DNA from 4 places in the Shewanella sp. SG44-2 genome. Region 3 is predicted to be linked to each of the others. Evidence: predicted binding sites of a transcription regulator. Region 3 holds the regulator's gene; each other region holds the start of a gene.
The links. The regulator sigma-54, encoded in region 3, starts transcription at its own class of promoters, with help from an activator protein. The targets are predictions, from matches to a motif close to GTTGGCACGNNNNTNGNNT.
Positions count from the first base shown of each region.

Region 1 (3,217 bases), on a different contig from region 3:
TGTGGGGATTAACCCCACAATGACAAATTCGGTGGTTCCAATAGCAAAGGCGCTAAGCGTCAATGCGAGTAAAGCTAACGGCATAATGTGTTCCTCTTAGGTTGTCGCTAGGATTTACCGTCGCGATAAATGTGTCAGTCAGTTGATGGGCGTCATTATTGATTAGACATATGTTGTTAAAAACAGTATGTTTAGCAAATGACTTTTGCTATAAATGCAATAAACAATGATGTTAGAGCGACTCTTTAGATCGACACAGCACAAGATGAGGTATGCATGCTTACGCGTTCAGATGATTTAGATATATTGCTGATGGTGGTCGACTGCGGCGGGTTTTCTGCAGCGGCCGATGCACTCAATATTCAGGTTGCACGAGTGTCACGCGCGGTAAGTAAAATAGAGCAACAGCTCGGGGTCACCATTCTCAATCGCACCACTCGGCGTGTTGAGTTAACCGATGAAGGCCGCCAATTTGTCGAATCTGTTCGGGGTGGATTACAACAATTACAACGCGCAGAAGATGAACTCGTACGTCGTGGTGAACTACCGCAAGGACGTTTGCGTGTGGACGCGGCAAGTCCGTTTGTGTTTCATCAATTAGTGCCTTTGATGAAAGACTTTCGCGCCGCTTATCCAGACATTGAATTAGCATTGACCTCGAACGAGGGTTACGTCGATTTACTCGAAAAGCGAACCGATGTGGCCATTAGAATCGGTAAGCTGGCAGACTCAACCTTGCATGCTCGACCATTAGGTAAAAGTGCCTTACATATTGTTGCCTCCGCTGAGTATTTAGCGCGTAGAGGTGTGCCACAAAAAGTGTCTGATTTGGCTTGCCACGAGTTACTTGGGTTTACCGAACCTAAAATATTGAATCACTGGCCGCTAAAAGGTTGCGATGTTATTACCCCTACCATCAGCACCAGCAATGGAGAAACCTTGCGTCAACTAGCACTGGCAGGTAATGGCATTGCGTGTCTTTCAAGTTTTATGATTAATGATGATCTCGCGGCGGGTCGGTTAGTGCCCATACTTCAGTCGGAGAAGTTTACTCACATAGAACGTGAACAAGTGAATGCGGTGTATTACAAATCGTCTATTGTGGCGCGACGTATTTCTGCATTTATTGAGTTTATTCAACCAAGATTAACCTTATAACTAAGGGCTCAATTTAATCGTGTGTAGATATTTGCAGTTTGAGCAAAACAGATTTGCTTGGTTGACGGTTTATTTCTGTTGTTAGTTGGCGCACAGTGTTGGTTCAGATACCGTTTTTAGGAAGACAATATGACCACTATTCCATTGTTAGGCACAGGTACCTTCAGACTTAAAGATCAACTGGCATTTGATTCAGTGTTAATGGCGCTAAAGCAGGGTTCTCGCCACATTGATACCGCTCAGATTTACGCCAATGAGAAACAAGTTGGTGATGCAATTAACGCATCGGGTATCGCAAGAGCTGATATTTTCCTCACCACTAAGGTGTGGACAGATCGCTTTGCCCACGACCAACTGATTCAAAGCGTGCATGACAGCTTGGCTTTATTGCAAACCGACTATGTGGATTTGTTACTGATTCATTGGCCCTTACGTGATGATTCCGTACCCATGCGCGAGTATTTGCTAGCATTAAAAGAAGTGCAAGATGCTGGTTTAACGAAGCGTATTGGCGTGTCTAATTTCACGATTGCCCAGATGACACAAGCGATTGAGATTTTAGGTGCAGACGCAATATTTACCAATCAGATTGAAGTACATCCATATTTGCAAAATAACCGACTGGTCGAATTCTGTCAGCAACACAATATTATGGTGACAGGTTATATGCCGTTTGCCTATGGTGCGGTATTAACTGATGACACTATTGTCGCGATTGCGAAAAAGCATCAAATGACACCCGCTCAAGCGGTATTAGTGTGGATGCGTCAAAAAGGTTATGTGACCATTCCATCGTCAACTAAGCTGGTAAATGTGCAAGCTAATATGGCCTCATTAGCGTTATCGCTTCCGTCTGAAGACATGGCGGAAATCGATAAATTAGATCGAAATCATCGTGTAGCTGCGCCAGATTTTAGCCCTGATTGGGATCAATAATCTATCAGCGAATGATCCATTAGCGAACGTGCCAATGGCTTAAGTGGCCAGGGAGTTCGCACTCAGTTTTAGATGATTTGTATAGCAAGTATCCACGCCAACATGAGTGATCATATTGGCGTTTTTTATTTTCAGGGTTGCTAGCTGCTTGACATGGGTGTAAGACATAGGTTTACAGTCGTTGCATATGCTCAGTAGATTTATTTATGTAGATCTTATTTTTCAATACAGTTGTTACCCCAAGGAGTGATTATGCAAGTCAGTGAACTCGCGACGTTATTGGGTGTTACCACAGACACAATTCGTTTTTACACCCGAATCGGCCTGCTCGCCCCAACAAAATCGCCTAGCAATGGTTATAAATTTTATCGTGACAAAGAAGTGTCGCGGATGCGATTTATTATGAGTGCCAGAAACTTAGGTTTTTCGGTGGATGAAATTAAAGTGATTTTTTCCAAAACGGATCACGGTGAAAGCGCTTGTACCATGGTGAAGCAGCTTATTAGCCAAAAGTTGGCCGAAACTGAAATACTATTCAATGAAACCCTAAAATTACGTAATAAGCTGACTCAAGCCGTAAGTGAGTGGGAAAATCTGCCAGCGTTGGCACCCACCGGTAACATGGTTTGCCACTTAATTGAGGGATTTGATTCAAACCATGAAACCCCTTGTCAGGTTAGTGATAAGGAGTCTTTGTGATGAATACCCAAACAACAACACAATTATTGATAGAGGGTGCAGGTTGTGCCAGCTGTGTTGGCAAAATTGAGAAAGCCCTTAAAACCGTCGCGCAAGTAGAGCAGGCTGAAATGAACTTTGCTGATCGCAGTGTGATGGTCACCGGAGAGGTTGACGTTGCTCGTTTACTTGATGCTGTTGAGCAAGCCGGTTACCACGCAATTGTGATTAACGATCAAGGTGGTGCAGATGCCATTGATGAGAAAGAACAGGCCGATGCTGCCTACTATAAAAGCTTAATCAAACACACAGTCGTTGCATTAGCAGTGGGTATTCCACTGATGATCTATGGTTTATTGATTGGTGAAATGACCGTTACCAGCCCAATGCAACAGCTGGTTTGGGGCGCAATTGGTGTGCTCACCTTAGGGATAATGTTTGTCTC
Region 1 covers NZ_JACJEU010000006.1:200,426-203,642, reverse strand. Annotated here, with positions in the region: gene H5181_RS07085 (MFS transporter) at 1-84, opposite strand, end outside; gene H5181_RS07080 (LysR family transcriptional regulator) at 277-1,158, shown strand; gene dkgB (2,5-didehydrogluconate reductase DkgB) at 1,288-2,094, shown strand; gene H5181_RS07070 (MerR family transcriptional regulator) at 2,347-2,793, shown strand; gene H5181_RS07065 (heavy metal translocating P-type ATPase) at 2,793-3,217, shown strand, end outside.
Region 1: dkgB (2,5-didehydrogluconate reductase DkgB) is a predicted target of sigma-54. The motif match lies at 1,256-1,274, and genes of this name have one in related genera.

Region 2 (3,217 bases), on a different contig from region 3:
GCCGTCTTTTTGGATGTTGCCTAAGTAAGCATCATTGGTATCTTGCAATTGCACATGACCCAGATTTTGATCCAGCACATAATGATTTTGTAGGCTGGCAAATATGGACGCGGCTGCAGGTTTGCAAATATCACAGCCATATGCGTGACCACTGGCTGAAGGTTTGCCATGCAGAGTGATTAAGGTATTGAAATCATTAATGCCTTCGACATGACATAAGTGATACAAGGCTTGTCGGTCATGATCAAAATGGGCACAAATCCCAGCATTAAAGTCGAGCCCTGCTGCTTGTAAGGTTTGATCAATAATTTTTTGAACTAACGGTGCACAACCACCACAACCCGATGCTGCACGAGTACATGATTTGATTTCAGCCATTTTATGATTGCCAGCGGTCACGGCTTCAACAATGTCGCCCTTGGTCACTTGATGACAAGAACACACAATAGAAGTGTCTTTTAAATCGGCTTCGTTTTCTGCACCGGCTAGCAATAACTCAACTGCGGAACCTTCAATCTCGTCTTGAGACAAATAGCTATCGAGCAAGCGGCTGTAATCGCTGTTATCACCAATCAGCACTGCACCTTTTAAAAATTTACCGGTTTCGTCTAACCATAATTTTTTATAAATACCCGCTTGGTTATCAGATAACTCAACAAACTGTGCGTTATCAAAACCACGGCTAGCACCAATAGCGGCCACATCAACACCCAATAATTTAAGTTTGGTACTCATGTCTGCGCCAGTGAATGACTGCGACACGCTATTAGATGTTAATGAAGCAATATGCGAAGCGACCACTCGGGCCATTTGGTAACCAGGTGCCACTAAACCAAATATTTTTTGTTGCCATAACGCACACTCACCAATGGCGTAAACATCAGGCGCTGAGGTTAAACAGTAATCGTCAATTTCAATGCCGCCACGTTCACCGATACAGATATTTGAAACTCGAGCTAATGAATCTTGTGGACGAATACCGGCAGAAAACACAATCATGTCAGTTTCAAGATAAGACTCATCATTAAAGGTCATGCGGTGTATTGCCGTTTCACCGTCGATAATCGCAGTAGTCGCTTTTGAGGTATGTACACTCACACCGAGCTGTTCGATTTTACTGCACAGTAATTCACCCGCTTTATCATTTAGCTGAACGGGCATCAGTTGAGGCGCAAACTCTACAACGTGAGTTTTTACCCCAAGCTGCATCATGGCATTGGCGGCTTCTAGGCCTAATAGTCCTCCACCAACCACCACCCCAACTTGGCTGTTTTGGGCTGCAGCTTGAATCGCCTCAAGATCTTCAATGGTGCGATACACCAAGCACTGAGCGCGATCGTTACCCTGTATCGGTGGTACAAACGGAAATGATCCCGTTGCAAGTACTAAACGGGTATAAGAATAATGGTCACCTTGCGCGCTGGTCACCGTTTTGGCGGCAATATCAATTGCCGTAATAGGTGTATTCAAGTGAAGCGTAATGCCCCAATCTTGATAATCTTGCGCACTGGTTAACATCAATGGATCCGCGCTACCGGTCTCAAAATATTTTGACAGCTGCACTCGGTCATAAGCTGGACGCGGCTCTTCGCCAAACACGTGTACGTCAAACGTTTTATTGAGTCCTAAACTACACAATTGCTCAATAAAATGATGACCAACCATGCCATTACCAACGACCACTAACTTGGGTTTTGAGACTGCCATATCCAACTCCTTCATACCTTGGACCGTAAAACGCAAAATGGCGCCAACTCCGCTTAAAGAGTTGGCGCCATTGCCAGTTACAATCCCGATTTTTTAAATTTTACTGTTTGAATCTAAATGGATTAAAACCATTATCGACATTCAGTATCATACTGTGATGTTGCAGGCTCTATGCCAACAAATAAAAAACTATAACTACTTGATTCAGAATAAATTAAAACTCAACAACCTTTATGTTTTTACAATTGCATGTCCACTTTAGGGATAACCGCACCAACATGAGGCGCACCATCATTGCTCATTGCTAAAGTGACTGGTGATACCTGACTTTTTTGCGGACTGGCCACTGCAATAATTTGTGCCGACATTTGTGCCAAAGACAACCCTTTTTGCATCGCTTGTTGTTGAATAATTTGATGTGCTTTCGCTTCATCAAATCCTTGCGCCATAACAATTAATTTTGCTTGACTGTGCAATTTAATGCGGCGAATTTCATCATCCAATCTCTTAAATTCGGCTAGCGTTTTACTGGCTGCATCAAAACGTGCTTGAGCCAAACTAATAACACTGGTTAAGCGGTTAACGCTTAATATTTCTGGAATAAAAGTGATGCGACCACAATCAAGTAACTCGGTTAATGCTGTCTGCTGCCATGTTTTGGCATTGACAACTATTACCATAGGCTTGCTTGTTAATGTACGTTGGATTAGTGCTTGGATTTGAGCGTGCAATGTGTCGGTTAATATCAACAAGGTATCAAATGTTTGTTGGTGTAATCGTTGCTCAACTTGGCTTACAGAAGTCAGCACCGTGACATGTCCAAACGCAGCCAAACAAGCCTGATACTGTACAACTTCACAATCGACTACTGGAACGGCCGAGAAACTCGAGTCACAAAATATTAAACTGCGCATAACAACTCCCTGTTCTGCCATTGTTTTAGTGGACTATCTGCTGTATTAAAACGGTTTGTCCAACATTGTTGGCTTAAATTAACTGCTTGTTCTGTTGTAATAATTGCAGTTGTATTGAGTTCCGTCATAGCTGATTTACGGCTAAGTAATAGCAGCACAGTAGCCAAAGTGGCCGTAACACTGCTAAATGCTTGCTCAATCATGGTGCGTGACATTAATGATGTCAGCGCATCAGCAGAAAAAGGTTCTTGTTCGCGCCATAAAAGCGCAAGAATGTCGCTAGACAATTCAGCTTGGCCCACTTTTGCACCAGAAAAACCTTCTAATAACGTAGGGATAGATAAGCTCGATACCGCTATATTATCTGTCTGTCCGTTGACGACAGTTATCGTGGTAGCCACTCTTGGATTACACTCGGTTTCACCTTGTAAACCTTTAAAAATAGCCACACTGCCGGCGTGATATTCGCTTTTCTCAAATAAAATTTCGCATATTCCTTGGTGTACCGTATCTAACCCAGGGTGAAAATAACTGCGAAGGCTTATTGGTGCATTAGTTGGGTTCATGCAACGCGCTGCGGTTTGAATCAAACTGCG
Region 2 covers NZ_JACJEU010000024.1:19,565-22,781, reverse strand. Annotated here, with positions in the region: gene nirB (nitrite reductase large subunit NirB) at 1-1,707, opposite strand, end outside; gene H5181_RS15615 (ANTAR domain-containing response regulator) at 1,947-2,621, opposite strand; gene H5181_RS15610 (glycosyl transferase) at 2,609-3,217, opposite strand, start outside.
Region 2: nirB (nitrite reductase large subunit NirB) is a predicted target of sigma-54. The motif match lies at 1,868-1,886, and genes of this name have one in related genera.

Region 3 (3,217 bases):
TGAAATTGCGCGCGCTTTAGCTGCTAATCCAAAATTTATTTTGCTTGATGAGCCTTTTGCTGGTGTTGATCCTATTTCGGTCATCGACATTAAAAAAATCATCCAACAACTTAAAAATCGCGGTTTAGGGGTATTAATTACCGACCATAACGTACGTGAAACGCTAGACGTTTGTGAGCGGGCCTATATCGTTAGCCAGGGTAATTTAATCGCCGAAGGCACACCTGATGAGATATTAAGTAATCAACAAGTTCGTGCTGTGTACTTAGGTGAACAATTCAAGCTATAGTTACTTTACTGGCCTTTAGTCTAGCTAACTCATTTCATTGAACGATACCTAAACAACGTTAAATGTCATTGATGTATATGGCAATCCATTACAGTTTCGAGATTGTCATTTTTATTGAAAATCATCTAGGGATAAGCGGTAAATGAAAGCGTCACTCCAACTTAAAATGGGTCAACACTTAACCATGACCCCACAATTGCAGCAAGCCATTCGCTTACTGCAATTATCGTCATTGGAGCTACAGCAGGAAATCCAACAAGCATTAGATTCAAATCCATTACTTGAAATAGAAGATGAGTTTTCTGAAGCAAAAGACTCCTTAAAGGAAAATCGCGACCAAGCGGATACCGACTTTAGTGACAACAGCATTGTTAATGTCGAAAAAGACACTTCCACTGTCGACATTGCAGAATCCATGACCAAAGAAACCATGGATGATTTAGCCATGGATACCACATGGGACGAAGTGTACACAGCCTCACCAATGTCAGGTTCAGGCAGTGCGAGCATGCGCGATGACGACATGCCCTTTCAAGGTGAAACGACCGAAGGTTTGTACGAACATTTAGAATGGCAAAAAAATCTTACCCCATTTTCAGACACTGATCTCGCCATTGCCACCGCCATTATTGATGCCATAGATGAACGCGGTTATTTAACCCAAAGTACCGAAGATATTCTTGAAGCCATGGGTGATGAAAATGTGGAACTTGATGAAGTTGAAGCGGTATTAAAACGCGTTCAACACTTTGACCCTGTTGGTGTTGCTGCACGTGATTTAAGTGAATGTCTATTTATTCAATTAGCACAATTCTCTAACGACACACCACATATCGATAATGCTCGTTTGTTAATTAAAGGCTATTTAGATTTAATTGCTGGCCGTGATTTCAGATTATTGATGCGTAAAACAAAACTAAAAGAAAATGAATTACGTGACGCAATCACTCTAATTCAGACACTCAATCCTCGTCCTGGTTTATTAATTACCCCAATGGATGATGAATACGTTATTCCCGATGTCACTGTATTAAAGAAAAATGGCCGCTGGGTTGTAGAGTTAAACCCAGACAACATGCCTAAAATTGGTGTTAATCAGCAATACGCGGCCATGGCTAGAGGCAGTAAAAACCCGTCGGATAGTCAATTTATTCGAGGCCATCTGCAAGAGGCTAAATGGTTTATTAAAAGTATTGAAAGTCGCAACGATACTTTACTTAAAGTGGCAAATTGCATTGTACAATTTCAGCAAGGCTTTTTTGAATATGGCGAAGAAGCCATGAAGCCTATGGTGCTCAATGATATTGCGGAAGCAGTAGAGATGCACGAATCGACCATTTCACGAGTCACCACACAAAAATATATGCACACCCCACGAGGGTTGTTTGAACTAAAATACTTCTTCTCTAGCCATGTCAGTACTGACGATGGCGGGGAATGCTCATCTACAGCCATTCGTGCTTTTATCAAAAAGCTGGTTGCCGCAGAAAACCAGAAAAAACCACTGAGCGACAGTAAAATGGCTCAGCTTCTGGCAGAACAGGGCATAAACGTTGCGCGTCGTACGATTGCAAAATACCGTGAAGCAATGATGATCCCGCCCTCAAACCAACGTAAGAGTTTATAACCTACTAGGCAATGGAGGATTTTTTATGCAAATAAGTCTGACTGGACATCATGTCGAAATCACAGAATCTTTACGTGAATACGTCCAAGGTAAATTTTCAAAGCTTGAACGGCACTTCGATCAGATCCATAATGTACACGTTGTGCTCAATGTAGAAAAATTACAACAAAAAGCAGAAGCTAAAATCAACGTTAATGGCGCAGAGATTTTTGCAATGTCAGAAAATACTGATATGTATGCTGCAATAGACGCCCTGATCGATAAACTCGACCGTCAGGTAATTAAACACAAAGAGAAGAATACAAAACACTAACGATGGAACTTTGTACCATTCTGCAGCCGGAATGCACTACCTGTGCCACACCGGGCAGTAAGAAAAAAGTACTGGAACTCATCAGCAATTTAGTCGCTGCCCAGTACCCAACCCTGTCTTCGCAAGAGGTTTTTGAAAGCCTGTTAGCGAGAGAGAAAATGGGTAGCACAGGTATAGGAAATGGCATTGCGATACCTCATGGTCGATTAACGACCATCGATCACCCTATCGCGATATTTATTAAATGTGAAGAAGCCATTGCCTTTGATGCAATAGATAAGCAGCCCGTGGATCTTTTATTTGCTTTGTTAGTACCTGCCGACCAGTGCCAACAACATTTAGGCACGTTATCAAGCATGGCCCAAAAGTTAAGCGATAAGCAAATATTGAAACAGCTTCGCAAAACTCACGACGCAACAGAACTTTATCAGGTTATTACTGCATGAAACTTGTCATAGTATCGGGACGTTCAGGCTCAGGAAAATCCGTTGCCCTGAGAGTATTAGAAGACCTAGGATATTATTGTGTTGATAATTTGCCTTTACCACTTATTGGCACATTATTAGCCCAGCTTAAGGGCAGCAATGATTTGGTTGCGATTAGTGTTGATGTTCGTAACATTGCAGAACAAGGTAAAGTGCTTCAAGACCAATTGGCACTACTTGAGAATGACACTGAAATTATCAGCTTCTTTTTAAATTCCAATGACAAAGTATTGCTTAAACGTTACAGCGAAACACGTCGATTGCACCCATTATCTAAAAATCATATTTCACTGCAAGAAGCGATCAAATTAGAAGGCCGTTTACTCGAGCCGATCGCAAAAATTGTTGATCACTACATCGACACTTCTGCACTAAATATCTACGAATTAAGCGACCAAGTTAGGCAAATATTATTAGGCAGTGTTGATAAAGAGTTAGTGATTAACTTTGAATCTTTTGGTTTTAAACACGGAATGCCGACAGAAGCTGACTTTATGTTTGAT
Region 3 covers NZ_JACJEU010000026.1:39,359-42,575, forward strand. Annotated here, with positions in the region: gene lptB (LPS export ABC transporter ATP-binding protein) at 1-289, shown strand, start outside; gene H5181_RS16315 (RNA polymerase factor sigma-54) at 432-1,916, shown strand; gene hpf (ribosome hibernation promoting factor) at 1,942-2,229, shown strand; gene ptsN (PTS IIA-like nitrogen regulatory protein PtsN) at 2,232-2,675, shown strand; gene rapZ (RNase adapter RapZ) at 2,672-3,217, shown strand, end outside.

Region 4 (3,217 bases), on a different contig from region 3:
CAGTTTTTTAACCGCCACAGTATTACGTTATAATTTCAACGAAAAAGAACTGGTTTATGCTAATGCAGGTCATCCTCATGCCTATTTGAAAAAAGCCAACAGGCTGGTTGCCCTAGATCAAGGCGGTATTCCTATTGGGGTGCTGCGTGAGCAAAACTGGGATACTTACCGGGTCAGTGTTGATGTGGGTGATATCTTATTTGTGTATACCGATGTGGTCATCGAAACACAAAATGCTCACAAAGAATTATTTGGTTTCGATCGCTTAGAAAAAGCCATCAGCGCAGCACCCGACGAACCCGAGGCGATGCTGGAATATCTTGAGCAAAAAATGAAAAAGTTTTGTGGTTTTTCTGAATTTCAGGATGATTTGACCATGTGCGCAATCCAGTTTATTTAAGCTAATTGAGTATTAAATTATTGAGAAGAGAAGATTAGGATGACGATATCCCGTTCTAATTCAAAGGTTTAATCGTTTTTATCAAAAACTAAAAAGCCCTGAGTTAACGCTCAGGGCTTTTTTATCTCACTGGTTTGTTGGGCTATTAAGCTGTTAACGATTCAGCTGGACCGAAGAATTCATAATGAATTTGGCTTGCTGGTACACCTAAGCTGGTGGCAATGGCCAATGCTGCTTTCATAAAACCAGTAGGGCCAAGCAGATAGAATTCTACATCGCGGTCTGCTGGTAGCTGCTCTGCAATCAATGATGCGTCAATGAACCCAGTGGCATGAGGCTGGCAATGTTGTTCTGGCTGGCTGTAAACATACAAAGGCTTTATGTGGTCATGTGTTGAGGCAAGTTGATCTACATGGTGTTTAAACGCATGGACATCACTATTAATGGCCGCATGAATAAAGCGAATATCACGTCCTGAACCTGCTTCAGTATTGAGCATACTAATCGCAGGAGTAATGCCGACACCGCCAGTGAGTAAAATTAGCGGTTTGGTATTTTTGCGTAAAGTGAAATCGCCACTTGGGGCACGTAGTTTCACTTTATCACCTAGCTGAATGTTGTTATGTAAGTGATTTGATACCACACCATTAGGTTCACGCTTGACGCTAATTCTTAAATAATCTTTGCCTGTAGAGTCAGATAAGCTGTAATTACGGCGCATTGATACACCGTCGATATCATCAAATACCAAGGTCAGAAATTGCCCAGCTTCAAAGCTCGGTAACCCTTGATTATCAAATGGTTGAAAGTAGAATGAGGTAATTACTGAGCTTTCATCTACACGTTTGACTAAAATAAAGTCACGTTCGCCACGCCAGCCACCTTGTTGTTGCTCTTTCGCTGTATAAATTGATTCTTCCGCCGCAATCAATATGTTGGCTAATTGGCCGTAAGCCTTGGTCCAAGCATCAATCACTTCGTCTGTTGCAGCATCACCGAGCACGGCTTTAATAGCTTGTATTAAACAACTGCCAACAGCGTCATATTGTTCAGGTAAAATGCCTAATGCAACATGCTTTTGAACGATTTTACTGACGGCTTCGCTTAGGTTACCGAGCGCATCAATATTGGCACCATAAGCAATCACAGCGTTAGCAAGTGCTTTAGGTTGAGTACCTTTACCTTGGTTAGTTTGATTGAAATAAGGCAATACTTCAGGATGCTGTGCAAACAGTAATGGATAGAAATGGCTGGTAATGTCATTGGCGTACAGTTGTAACGCGGGAACAGTGGCCTTAATTATTTGAACAGTTGCAGTGTCTAACATTCGTGATTCCTCTTAGGGAGTAAAATAGCGATAAGCTTCAATCAATTACCTTGTATATGCAGACATTACACATAACGTGCCAATGTTTATCAAACTGATTTATAAAGGATAAATTATATAAAGGTTAATTTGACCTAGATCAATATATATGTCAAATTAACCTAAATTGGGTTAATTTGACTTGTTATGAATATTGTTCCCTTTATCGACATTGTAGAAGACTTAAATCGTGACCTGATAAAATCGGAGCGTTACTTACGGCTGATTTTAGCGATTCAGCGCGCTATCCCATGCGACGTAGTGGCCTTGTTGAAACTTAAACATGATCATTTAGTGCCAGTAGCCGTTGTAGGGCTAAAGCAGCAAGCCCTCGCCAGACAGTTTTCGATTAACCACCATCCACGCTTACAGCAAATTTTAGCTAACCCACATATTACCCGCTTTGATGCCGACTCAACGCTGCCCGATCCCTACGACGGTTTAGTCGATGATGGCAGTGAACAATTACACGTGCATGATTGCATGGGCAGTACTATTTATATCGATGGTAAAGCGTGGGGCGTTTTAACCTTAGACGCCATGAAAGCCGGTAGCTTTGATTCGCTTAACCCAACCGAAACCCGTGCTTATATTGCCGCTGTGGCCGCTGCGATTAGTACCAGTGAACATATTGAAGCGTTAGAAGTGCAAGTGGAACGTAATCATCAAGTGGCACAGTGCATGTTAGCGACAGCTGGCCCGTCGAGTATTATTGGTAACAGTGTCGCAATTACGGATTTATTGTCAGAGATAAATACCGTTGCCGCCAGCGATCTATCCGTATTAATCACTGGCGAAACGGGTGTGGGTAAAGAGCTGGTTGCCAAAAGTATTCATCAGCAATCACGTCGTAGTAAGCAACCGTTAGTGCAAATTAACTGTGCTGCATTGCCAGAAAGCATTGTTGAAAGTGAACTCTTTGGTCATGTAAAAGGCGCATATTCTGGTGCGGTTAGTGATCGCCGTGGCCGCTTTGAATTAGCCGATGGTGGTACGCTATTTTTAGACGAAGTGGGTGAGCTTCCGCTTGCCGTGCAAGCTAAGTTGTTACGTGCGTTGCAAAATGGTGAAATTCAACGTGTCGGCAGCGATAACATCATCGTAGTGGATGTCAGAATTGTTGCCGCAACTAACCGTAATTTACAGTTAGAAGTCAAAGAAGGTCGCTTTAGGGCTGACTTATATCATCGCTTGAGTGTGTATCCTTTACCTGTGCCACCATTACGCGAGCGTGGTAAAGACGTTATTTTACTAGCAGGCTATTTTTTAGAAAAAAGCCAACATCAGCTTGGCGTCGCGAAACTAAGATTGCAACAAACAGCGATTGAGCAGTTAACCCAATACCATTGGCCAGGCAATGTGCGCGAGTTAGAACACTTACTCAGCCGTGCTGCGTTAAGGGCTATTAGCGAGCAAGGGCGTCATGCCAGCATTATTAGCATTAGCCGTGT
Region 4 covers NZ_JACJEU010000004.1:72,702-75,918, forward strand. Annotated here, with positions in the region: gene H5181_RS04295 (PP2C family protein-serine/threonine phosphatase) at 1-400, shown strand, start outside; gene hmpA (NO-inducible flavohemoprotein) at 546-1,727, opposite strand; gene norR (nitric oxide reductase transcriptional regulator NorR) at 1,914-3,217, shown strand, end outside.
Region 4: hmpA (NO-inducible flavohemoprotein) is a predicted target of sigma-54. The motif match lies at 1,793-1,811, and genes of this name have one in related genera.